DNA from 2 places in the Arthrobacter globiformis genome. Region 2 is predicted to be linked to the other one. Evidence: predicted binding sites of a transcription regulator. Region 2 holds the regulator's gene; the other holds the start of a gene.

Region 1 (5,947 bases), 2.1 Mb from region 2:
CGCCCTGCTCCGTCAGCAGGGCATTGGCGCGGCTGAACGGACGCGAGCCGAAGAACCCCCGCGAGGCGGACAGTGGGCTGGGGTGGGCGCTGGCCACCACGGGGGTGCTGTCCAGGAGGGGTCGGACGCTCTCGGCGTCCTTGCCCCAAAGCACGGCCACGAGCGGCGCGGTGGTTCCGTCCGCGGTCCGGCGGCCGACGACGGCGGTCACTGCCGCCGTCGTGATCGTTTCCCATCCCTTGCCGCGGTGGGACCCGGCAGCGCCCTCACGCACGCTGAGCACGCGGTTCAGCAGCAGTACGCCCTGGTCCGCCCAGGCGCCGAGGTCACCGTGGACCCGCGGCGGCAAGCTTAGATCCGCTGCAAGCTCCTTGTAGATGTTGGCCAGGCTGCGCGGGATGGGCCGGGTGCCGGCGTCCACGGAAAAGGCGAGCCCCACAGCGTGTCCGGGGGTGGGGTAGGGGTCCTGGCCCACGATCAGGACCCGAACCCCGTTCAACGGCTGCCGGAACGCCCGGAGGACGTTCGACGCCGACGGCAGCACCCGCTGCCCGGCCGCCTCCTCGGCCGCGAGGAAAGTCAGAACGGACCTCAACTCGGCCTCCACTCCCGCCAGGGCGTCGGCCCAGTCGGGTGCCATCAGCTCGCCGAGCGGCAGCCTGGCAAGGTCTGCAAAGTCCGGGCCGCCCGCTGTTGCAGGTTCGAGGTCGAAGAGCGGTTCAGGTTCCGTCACGGTGTCCATTCTCCCGCACTGCTGTCCGAAGCCCGCTGCCCCTGTCCGTGAAACGAGCCGCCGGTGCCGCCGTGCCACAAATGACAAGGCTGTTATTCCTCCGTAACATAGGGGAGGTACTTTGACCGGATTCAGCTAAGGAGAGCGCAGTGGCGGAGCCGTTGCAGGACCATCTCGCGGAGCCGGATTCAGGGCAGGATTTAGCGCTGGAGCACGGGCTGCGGAGCGGCTCGCTGCTGGACGACTTCAAGCTCAAGGACTCGCCGCTGAGCGAGCGGGAGCAGCAGATCCTCGCCCTGGAACGGCAGTGGTGGAAGTATGCCGGCGCCAAGGAACAGGCCATCCGGGAGCTCTTTGACCTGTCCGCGACGCACTACTACCAGATCCTCAACGCACTGATTGATACAGAGCACGCGCTGGCCCACGACCCCATGCTCGTGAAGAGATTGCGTAGACTACGTACATCACGTCAGCGGGCCCGCACTGCACGCCGCCTTGGATCTGACGCGTAACTGCTAGTGCCGGACTGCCGGCGAAAACCAACAAGGACGCCTCTTCACCATGACTAATTTTGCTCGGGACGAATTCGACAGGGTGCCTGAGGTCTCCTCCCGGCAGGGCGTACACCGCGCTGTCTCAGCGCCGTCCCGCCCGAAGTTGTGGCCCATCCTTTCCGTGGGAATCGCGGCGCTCGCCGTCGGCCTGATCGCTTTCCTCCTGCTGCCGCAGCTGGGGTTCCAGCCGGGCATCACGCCGCCGCCCGCCGCAGCGGCCGACACTTCCGCGGCGTCGGCCAGCCCCACGGCGACGCCCTCTGCAAGTGCGACGCCCAGCGCGACCCCCTCGGCCTCGGCGTCCGCCTCCGAACCGGCTCCGCCCTCCGCGCTGGAGCCCGCCACCTCGGAAACCATTGCCCCTGCAGCGGTGGACAAGTCGCAGCCGGTCGCCATTTTCAACGGAACACTGACCTCCGGACTGGCCGGACGGGTAGGTGCCACGGTCAAGTCCGATGGCTGGGTGCTCGGTGAGGTGGCCAACTGGCAGGGCGCCCCCCAGCAGCAGTCCGTGATCTTCTACTCGGACGCTGCCCACCGTGCCAACGCCGAGGCGCTCAGCGAGTTGCTGAACATCCCCACGCTGGTGGAGAGTGCGGACTTCCCCACGCCCGTTGCCGTGGTGCTGGGCCCCGGCTACGAGTAGCCGTCCCGGTTACGCCTGAATAACTATTGCCTCCGCTCCGGACCGCTGGCCTGCGCCTCCACGGGCCTGACTCGATAGAGTGATGGCAGGCTTCAAGGCGTAATTCACGGCACACATCGACGTGGGCCTTACGGAAGCAACCTGAAAGTGTGGGGATCATGGCATTGGGCACCGTGAAGTGGTTCAACGCGGAAAAGGGCTACGGCTTCATCACCGTTGACGATTCAGGCGACGACGTTTTCGTGCACTGGTCGGCCATCCAAACAGACGGGTTCCGGGCGCTGGATGAGGGCCAGCGCGTGGAGCTGGAAGTGGGCGAAGGCGAAAAAGGTCCGCAGGCAGAACAGGTCCGGCCCGTCTAGTGGCACGCCGCTTAGGTCTCAGGGTTTCTGCCGTCTGGGGCGCCGCCGTCGTGCTGACGCTGGGTGCCTGCTCCGGGTCCGGGGACAACGCCCGGACGGCTCCGGTTGAAGCCAGCGGCGACGGGACCCTGCGGATCGGGCTGATCCTAGACAACACCGGACCGCAGTCCTTCCTGAACGCCGCCCAACTGGCCGCCGCCAAGCTCGCCGTCCAGGAGATCAACGCGGCGGGCGGGCACAAGGGCCGGCCCGTGGAACTGCTGCCCGCAACCACCGGGGGCGACACCGCTGCGCAGGCCCGGGAACTCGTCGATGCCAAAGCGGACGTCGTGATTGGTCCCACCGATTCCAGCAGGGCGCCCGCCGCCATCGATGTGCTGTCCAAAGCCAGGACCACGCTCATCTCTCCCGCCAACACGGCTCCGGAACTCAGCAGTTACAAGAGCGGTGGCTACTACTTCCGCACGGCGGCGGCTGACATCGCACAGGCTCCCGTCATGGTGAAACTCGCCAAGGATGCCGGAGCAAAAAGCCTCGCGGTGGTCTACGAGGACGGTACCTACGGCCAGGCCGAGTCTGCAGCAGTGTCCGCCTCCGCCAAGACCAGCGGGCTGGACCCCGTCACCGTCTCCGGCTTCAAGGCGGGTGAGGCACAGAAGTCTGCTGCCGCCGCCCGCGACGCGGCGCCGGACGCCGTCGTCGTTCTGGCCCGGGACGGTGCGCAGGGCGCCCTCGCCGAGCTCACCAACGCCGGACTGCCGGGCAACAAACTCATCCTGGGCGACGCCGCCTTCAGGCAGTACGGGTCCGCCCTCGGATCAAAATCGCTGGAGGGAGCGCGCGCCCTCGTGCCCGGAGTCTTCCCCTCGGCGCACTTCCAGGCTGAGCTCGTGGCCATCGATGCGGGCCTCAAGGACACGACGTTCGCGGCCGAGACGTATGATGCCGTGAACCTCGCGGCCCTGGCCGCCGCTGCGGCGGAGGACGACGCCGGTGCCTCCATCGCCGGCACGCTCATCTCCGTCTCCGGCGGCACTTCCGGCAGCCAGGTGTCCGCCTCGCCGTCCGGCCAGCCGGCCGTCTGCTCGACATACAAGGACTGCCTCGCGGCCATGCGGGACGGGAAGTCCATTGACTACGACGGCGAGTCTGGGCCCGTCCGCTTCGATGCGAACGGAGACATCACGGCCGCCAAGTACATGGTGTTCACCTACGGAGCTGACAACAAAGCCAAGCTCACGGGAAGCGAGGCCGCCGGCAGGTCTGCCGGCTGACCGCTGGCTGATCGCTGGCAGCGAATACTCCACCCGTTCGCGGGATTAACAAGTACATCTGCTTGCACTCTCCCCGGGGGAGTGCTAATTATTGATTAGCACTCCTGCGTATCGACTGCTAACTCGTCGCCCGGTTTAGGCCGCCAGCGAGGTCAGTGGCCGTGCATGGAGCGAAAGAAACACCTGGTTGGGGTGAGATCGGGACTGCCGGCGTACAGAGGCTGTCAGGAACGATCGTCCGTCGCGGGCACCGCAACGAGGTTCATTCTTAACGACTGTCCCGAAAGGACTACTGCCGTTATGGCCAAGATCATTGCATTTGATGAAGAGGCACGCCGCGGTCTTGAGCGGGGCCTGAATATCCTCGCCGACGCCGTCAAGGTCACCCTCGGCCCGCGTGGACGCAACGTCGTCCTCGAAAAGAAGTGGGGCGCCCCCACGATCACCAACGATGGTGTATCCATCGCCAAGGAGATCGAGCTGGACGATCCCTACGAGAAGATCGGCGCTGAGCTGGTCAAGGAAGTTGCCAAGAAGACGGATGACGTCGCAGGCGACGGCACCACCACGGCCACCGTCCTGGCCCAGGCACTGGTCAAGGAAGGCTTGCGCAACGTCGCGGCCGGCGCTGACCCGCTGTCCCTCAAGCGCGGCATCGAGAAGGCCGTTGAAGCCGTCACCGCCGAACTGCTGAACTCCGCCAAGGAAATTGAAACCAAGGAAGAGATCGCAGCCACGGCTTCCATCTCCGCCGGTGACGACGAAATCGGCGCCCTTATCGCTGAAGCCTTGGACAAGGTGGGCAAGGAAGGCGTCATCACGGTCGAGGAGTCCAACACCTTCGGCCTCGAGCTGGAGCTCACCGAAGGCATGCGCTTCGACAAGGGCTACATCTCCGCTTACTTCGTCACGGACACCGAGCGTCAGGAAACGGTCCTCGAGGACCCGTACATCCTGATCGTCAACTCCAAGATCTCCAACGTCAAGGAACTGGTTGCTGTCCTGGAAAAGGTCATGCAGTCCAGCAAGCCGCTGCTGATCATTGCCGAGGACATCGAGGGCGAGGCCCTGGCCACCCTGATCGTCAACAAGATCCGCGGCACCTTCAAGTCTGTTGCCGTCAAGGCTCCGGGCTTCGGCGACCGCCGCAAGGCCCAGCTGGCCGACATCGCCATCCTCACCGGTGGCCAGGTCATCGCCGAGGAAGTCGGCCTGAAGCTGGAGACCGCCGGTCTCGAACTGCTGGGACGCGCCCGCAAGGTTGTCGTGACCAAGGATGAGACCACCATCGTTGAAGGTGCCGGCGACGCCGACCAGATCGCTGGCCGCGTTTCCCAGATCCGCGCCGAGATCGAAAACTCCGACTCCGACTACGACCGCGAGAAGCTGCAGGAGCGCCTGGCCAAGCTGGCCGGCGGCGTTGCAGTCATCAAGGCCGGTGCCGCCACGGAGGTTGAGCTCAAGGAGCGCAAGCACCGCATTGAGGACGCTGTCCGCAACGCGAAGGCTGCCGTTGAAGAGGGCATCGTCGCCGGTGGTGGCGTTGCCCTGATCCAGGCAGGTCTCAAGGCATTCGCCAACCTGAACCTGACCGGCGACGAAGCAACCGGTGCGAACATCGTCCGCGTTGCCATCGACGCGCCGCTGAAGCAGATCGCCTTCAACGCAGGCCTCGAGCCCGGCGTTGTCGTCGACAAGGTCCGCGGCCTGCCCGCAGGCCACGGCCTGAACGCAGCAACCGGCGAATACGTCGACCTGCTGGCCGCCGGCATCAACGACCCCGTCAAGGTAACCCGCTCTGCCCTGCAGAACGCCGCTTCCATTGCCGGTCTGTTCCTCACCACCGAGGCCGTTGTAGCCGACAAGCCGGAGAAGAACGCTCCCGCCATGGGCGGCGGCGACGAGATGGGCGGCATGGGCGGCTTCTAGCCTCCCGCTGCTCCCAGCTGGCTCACGAGTGCGGCCCCCTCTCACGAGGGGGCCGCACTTTTTGTCTGCGCATTTTTTTCCGCGCAGTCTGGCAGGATGGTTCGGTGACGATTACTGCAGCAGCCGACGGTTCGGCATTGGGAAACCCGGGTCCCGCGGGGTGGGCCTGGTACGTGAACGACGACTGCTGGCGGGCTGGCGGCTGGCCGCACGGCACCAACAACCAGGGTGAGCTGATGGCCGTCCTGGACCTCTTCCGCTCCACGGCACACCTCCCGGACGAGGACCTGCACATACTTTGCGACAGCCAGTACGTGATCAACTCCGTGACGAAGTGGATGCCGGGATGGAAGCGCAAAGGGTGGCGCAAGGCGGATGGCAAACCCGTGCTGAACGTGGACATCCTCAAGGACATCGACCGGGAGCTCGCCGGGCGGAAGTACAGGTTC
Region 2 (5,947 bases):
CGTCCAGGACGAACAGCGAACCGGGAACAGTGCTGTCCAGCGCGCCGGCCGGGGTGAAGAAGACGGGGTTGCTCACCGCTACAGGTTACCGAGGCGGTCCCGCAACTTGGCGAAGACGCCACCGCCGGCCGCGAGCTTTCCCTCGGAGAACTGCTCGCCGCGGAGCTTGGCCAGCTGCCGGAGCAAATCCTCCTGGGCCGGGTCGAGCCTGGACGGCGTTTCCACCTGCAGATGGACCTTGAGGTCGCCGCGGCCGTAGCCGCGCAGGTGGGTGACGCCGAGGCCGCGGAGGGTGATGATCTCGCCGGACTGCGTGCCCGCCTTGACGTCGATCTCCTGCTTGCCGTCGAAGGTTTCCAGGCTCAGCTCCGTGCCGAGGGCAGCGGCGGTCATGGGAATGTTCAGTGTCGCGTGGAGATCGTCGCCCTCGCGGACATACGTGGGGTCGTTGTTGACGCGGATTTCCACGTAGAGGTCGCCGGACGGCCCGCCCGCTGGGCCGGCCTCGCCCTGGCCGGAGAGCTGGATCCGCGTTCCGGTGGCCACACCGGCCGGGACCTTGATGGTCAGGGAGCGGCGGCTGCGGATGCGGCCCTGGCCGCTGCACTCGTTGCAGGGGTCCTTGATGACGGTGCCGAAGCCCTCGCACGAGCCGCAGGGGGCGGCGGTCATGACCTGGCCGAGGATGGAACGGACCGCCCGCTGCACCTGGCCGCTGCCGCCGCAGATGTCGCAGCGTTCCGGGTGGCTGCCCTCGCGGCAGCAGGACCCTTCGCAGGTGGGGCAGGTGACGGCCGTGTCCACTTCCAGCTTCTTGTTGACGCCGAAGACGGCATCGCGCAGGTCGATCCGCACGCTGATGAGCGCGTCTTGGCCGCGGCGGACGCGGGACGCGGGGCCGGAGGTGCCGCCGGCGCCGAAGAAGGTGTCGAAGATGTCCTGGAACGCGAAGCCCTGGCCGGCATAGCCGCCGCCGCCAAAGCCGTTGTCCGTGCCGTTCTCGTTGCCGGTGGTGTCGTAGACCCTGCGCTTCTGCGGATCGGACAGCACCTCGTAGGCGTGGGTGACGGCCTTGAACCGTTCGGCGGCGTCTTCCCCGGGGTTTACGTCCGGGTGAAGCGAGCGGGCCAGCTTGCGGTAGGCCTTTTTGATCTCCTCGCCGGTGGCTTCCGCGGAGACTCCAAGAACGTCGTAGTGGCTGCTCAAAGTTCGTTTCTCTTCCTGGTTGTACTGCCTGTGGTCAAAGGATGTCCGGCGCGTGCGGTCACGGGCCCAGAATCCTCGAAAGGTAGCGGGCCACCGCGCGCACGGCGGCCATGGTGGTGGGATAGTCCATCCGGGTGGGGCCAAGGATGCCCACCTTGGCGGTGGCGTCGGGGCCGTAGCCGGTGGCCACCACCGACGCCTCGGCCAGCCCGTCGTAGGGGTTTTCGCGGCCGATGCTGACGGCCACGCCCCGGGGGTCCTGTGCCATGTCGCTCAGGAGCCGCAGCATCACCACCTGCTCCTCGAGGGCCTCCAGCACGGGTCCGATGCTGAGTGGGAAGTCAACGTTGGACCGCGCCAGGTTGGCTGTTCCGGCCAGGACCATCCGGTCCTCCCGGCTGTTGTGCGCCAGGCCCTCCAGCCCCTTGCCGAGGGCCATGGCAACGGGGCGCTCGGCCGGCGTGCAGCCGGCCACGACGGAGGCCAGGTGCTGGGGCAGGATGGCCACCGGCGTTCCGCCCACACCGGTCATGAACCGGGTGCGCAGGGTGGCAAGAGTGTCGTCTGACAGGTCCTGCCCGGCGTCGACGACGCGCTGGTCAACCTTGCCGGAGTCTGCGATCAGCACGATCAGCACCTTCCGCGGTGCCAGCAGCACAAATTCGATGTGCCGGACCACGGCCCGGCTCAGGTGCGGGTACTGCACGACGGCGACCTGGTTGGTCAGCTGGGACAGGAGCCGGGCCGTCCGGTCCAGGACGTCGTCGAGGTCCTCGGACCCCTCGAGCAGGGTCTGGATGGCACGCTTCTCCGCCGGGGAGAGCGGCTTGACCGCCGAGATCTGGTCGACGAACAAGCGGTAACCCTTGTCCGTGGGAATCCTGCCTGCACTGGTGTGCGGGGCCGTGATGAGGCCCTCATCCTCCAGTGCCGCCATGTCGTTGCGGATGGTGGCGCTGGAAACGCCCAGATGGTGCCGTTCCACCAGGGCCTTGGAGCCGACGGGTTCGCGGGAATGGACATAGTCCTCCACGATGGCGCGCAGCACCTCAAGCTTCCGTGGTTCGCTCACAGTCCACCTCCTTTTGGCCGTAACCGCGCCGGGCTTAATCCTGCCCGCAAACGCTGTAGTTAGCACTCGACATGCCTAAGTGCTAACAAGTCTAATATGAGTCACCGCGTTGTTAGCATTGGTACCGCTCCGGGCGAAATTCCGGGCGACTGTCCCCCGGCGGCATGCCCGCGGCCGGAGCGGCTCCGTCCTAGTGCAAAGCGGTGAACGAATGCAGTACCAGACCTGGGGCCCGCAGGAGATCGCAGCGCCTGCCAAGAACAGCCTGCCCGAGGTGCCGGTGGAGCGCGGCATGGTTCTCGAGGACGTCCAGTCCGGCTGGGTGGGCGCAGTGATTCGGGTGGAGAAATCCGGCGGCATGCACGTGGTGGCGCTCGAAGACCGCCGGGGAAAATCCCGGTCCTTTAAGCTTGGTTTCGGATTCCTCCTGGACGGCCAGCCGATCCGCCTGATGCCTCCGGCGCCCAAGGCGAAGCCCGCGGGATCGGGCACGGCTGGACGGACGGCGTCGGGCTCGGTGCGGGTGGAAGGGCAGCGCGCCCAGGTGGCTAAGGCCAGCCGGATCTGGGTTGAAGGCAAGCATGATGCCGAACTCGTGGAAAAAGTCTGGGGCGATGACCTCCGGGTGGAGGGGATCGTCGTCGAGCCCCTGCACGGCATCGATGACCTGGCAGCGGCCGTTGCCTCCTTCCGTCCCGGCCCCGGCCGCAGGCTGGGCGTTCTGGTGGACCACCTGGTCCCGGATTCCAAGGAGTCCAGAATCGCCGACGCCGTGATGGCCTCCCCCGGCGCCGCCGGAAACGTGCTGATAGTAGGCCACCCGTACGTCGACGTCTGGCAGGCGATCCGGCCGTCGGTACTGGGCATTCCGCAGTGGCCTGTGGTGCCGCGCGGCACTGACTGGAAAACCGGCATCCTCACCGCCTTCGGCTGGCCGCACGAGACCAAGGAGGACATCGGCCTCGGCTGGCAAAAACTTCTCGGCGCCGTGCGCACCTACGCCGACCTTGAGCCCGCCCTCCTGGGCCGGGTGGAAGAGGTCATCGATTTCCTCACAGTTCCGTAGCCACAGCCCCGCTATTCGGCGTTCCGCCCGCTATTGCCCCTACGGCCCGGTATCCTTGGTACGGCACCACCGCACCGCGGCCCCGGCGCCAAGGCACTATCGCACCAACGCAAGCTTAAGGAAGACACCGTGGCAGAAGACGCTCGCGACCGCAGGGACACAAAGTCCGGCCAGGACCTGCCCCAGTACCATGGCGTTCCGGCCAATGCGCTTCCGCTGACCGCCAGCGAGGACCGGCAGTGGGCCACCCTGGCGCACTTCGGCGGCATCCTCGGCTGTGTTCCGGCGCTGCTGATTTACCTCATCTTCCGCGACCGCGGCCCGTTCACCGCGCAGGAGTCCAAGGAAGCCCTTAACTTCACGCTGCCGCCGACGATTGCGGCCTTCGTGGCCAATCTGCTGGTGCTGCTTCCCGTCGTCGGCAATCTGTTCGCCGTCCTGGCCACCCTCATCTGGATTGCGCTGACCTGCTTCGCAGTGTCCGCAGGTGTCCACGTCAACAAGGGCCAGCCGCACCGGTACCAGTACAACCTCCGCTGGATCAAGTAACCGCGCACGATCAAGGTGGGCCCACGCCGCAGGGTCCCCTGGACGTGGAGCCGCTCGGCGAGGGCCCGGCCCGAGCTTGCGAGGTTAGGGTTCGGTTGGGGACTAGTCCGGCAGGATCCTGCGGACCACGGCGTCGGCCAGCAGGCGGCCCTTCAGTGTGAGAACCAGGCGGCCTCTGAAGGCTTCCTCGGGCGCCACGAGGCCGTCGGCGATCAGTCCCGCCACGGCTTTCCTGCCGGATGGCGACAGGGCAGCGGTCTCGAGCCCTGAGGAAAGCCGGGCTTCCAGCATGACCTTTTCGACGCCCCGGGTTTCGGCGTCGAGCGTTTCGCGTCCTGCCGCCGGCGAGACGCCTGAGCCCAGCCGTCCGGCATAGGCGGCGGGGTGCTTGACGTTCCACCAGCGCACCCCGCCCACGTGCGAGTGCGCGCCCGGGCCGATGCCCCACCAGTCGTCCCCGCGCCAGTAGGCGAGGTTGTGGCGGCACGCCTGCTCCGGCGTCGCGGACCAGTTGCTGACCTCGTACCAGTGGAGACCGGCGTCGGTGATCATCCGGTCGGCGAGTTCGTATTTGTCGGCATGGTCGTCGTCGTCAATTCCGGGAACTTCGCCGCGCCGGATCTGGGCGGCGAGCTTGGTGCCGTCCTCAACGATCAGCGCGTAGGCGCTGATGTGGTCCGGCTGGTACGACAACGCCGTCTCGAGCGAAAAGCGCCAGTCCTCGAGGGACTCCCCCGGTGTTCCGTAGATCAAGTCCAGGCTGACGGCCAGCCCGGCGTCGCGCGCCCACTGCACCACGAGCGGAACACGGCTCGGCGTGTGCGTGCGGTCGAGCACCTTCAGCACATGGGGCACAGCGGACTGCATGCCGAAGGAGACCCGTGTGAAGCCCGCATCGGCAAGCAGCTGCAGTGATTCCGGCGTGACGGAGTCCGGGTTGGCCTCCGTGGTCACTTCGGCCCCCGGTTCGATCCCCCATGTGTCGATGGCGGCACGGAGGATTCTGGCCAGGTCCTCGGCGGGCAGGAGCGTGGGCGTGCCGCCGCCGAAAAACACTGTACTGAGCTTGCGGGCGGGCAGGCCCGACTGCTCAAGGACCCGCGCGGCAAAGTCCACTTCCGAGATGGCGGTGGAGGCGTACGCGTCCTGGGATGCTCCGCCTCCGAGCTCAGTTGCGGTGTAAGTGTTGAAGTCGCAGTAACCGCATCGCACCGCGCAGAACGGGATGTGCACGTAGAGCCCGAAAGCCCGGGCGGGCGCACCGTCTGCCGCCTGTTGCGGCAGCAGTCCATCCGACGGCGCGGGGTCGCCCAGGGGAAGAACGCTAGGCATGGGTGCGGCCTCCGGAGGTTCCGGCCACGGTCATCACTACTTCTTGGCCTTGTCCTTGGATTCGTCGGTGGTCAGTGCTGCGATGAAGGCTTCCTGCGGCACTTCCACGCGCCCCACCATCTTCATCCGCTTCTTGCCTTCCTTCTGCTTTTCCAGCAGTTTGCGCTTACGGGAGATGTCGCCGCCGTAGCACTTGGCCAGAACGTCCTTGCGGATGGCGCGAATGGACTCACGGGCGATAATCCGGGACCCGATGGCTGCCTGGATCGGCACTTCGAACTGCTGGCGCGGAATGAGTTCGCGCAGCTTGCCGGTCATCATCACACCGTAGGCGTAGGCCTTGTCCTTGTGGGTGATGGCGCTGAAGGCGTCCACCTGTTCGCCCTGGAGCAGGATGTCCACCTTGACCAGGTCGGCGACCTGTTCGCCGTCGGCCTTCCAGTCCAGCGAGGCGTAGCCGCGCGTCTTGGACTTGAGCAGGTCGAAGAAGTCGAAGACTATCTCGGCCAGCGGCATCCAGTACCGCAGCTCCACCCGGTCCTCGGACAGGTAGTCCATGCCGCGCATGACGCCCCGGCGGCCCTGGCACAGCTCCATGATGGCGCCGACAAACTCGTTGGGGGCCAGGATGGTGGCGGCCACCATGGGTTCGCGGACCTCGTTGATCTTCCCGGAGGGGAACTCGCTGGGGTTCGTCACAGTGATCACGTTCTTGTCCTCGA

What was found. The regulator HrcA, encoded in region 2, represses chaperone genes, less so after heat shock. The targets are predictions, from matches to a motif close to TTNGCACTCGNNNNNNNCGAGTGCNAA.
Region 1: a site for HrcA is predicted at 3,665-3,691, ahead of groL (chaperonin GroEL). Genes of this name have one in related genera too.

What each region holds. Positions count from the first base shown of each region.
Region 1 is NZ_JAUSXI010000001.1:1,193,673-1,199,619, forward strand. It holds gene QFZ33_RS05565 (uracil-DNA glycosylase) at 1-742, opposite strand, end outside; gene QFZ33_RS05570 (DUF3263 domain-containing protein) at 883-1,245, shown strand; gene QFZ33_RS05575 (LytR C-terminal domain-containing protein) at 1,295-1,933, shown strand; gene QFZ33_RS05580 (cold-shock protein) at 2,092-2,295, shown strand; gene QFZ33_RS05585 (ABC transporter substrate-binding protein) at 2,295-3,569, shown strand; gene groL (chaperonin GroEL) at 3,870-5,498, shown strand; gene QFZ33_RS05595 (ribonuclease HI family protein) at 5,603-5,947, shown strand, end outside.
Region 2 is NZ_JAUSXI010000001.1:3,273,215-3,279,161, forward strand. It holds gene QFZ33_RS15020 (16S rRNA (uracil(1498)-N(3))-methyltransferase) at 1-76, opposite strand, end outside; gene dnaJ (molecular chaperone DnaJ) at 79-1,206, opposite strand; gene hrcA (heat-inducible transcriptional repressor HrcA) at 1,265-2,278, opposite strand; gene QFZ33_RS15035 (DUF3097 domain-containing protein) at 2,490-3,344, shown strand; gene QFZ33_RS15040 (DUF4870 domain-containing protein) at 3,474-3,893, shown strand; gene hemW (radical SAM family heme chaperone HemW) at 3,996-5,225, opposite strand; gene lepA (translation elongation factor 4) at 5,262-5,947, opposite strand, start outside.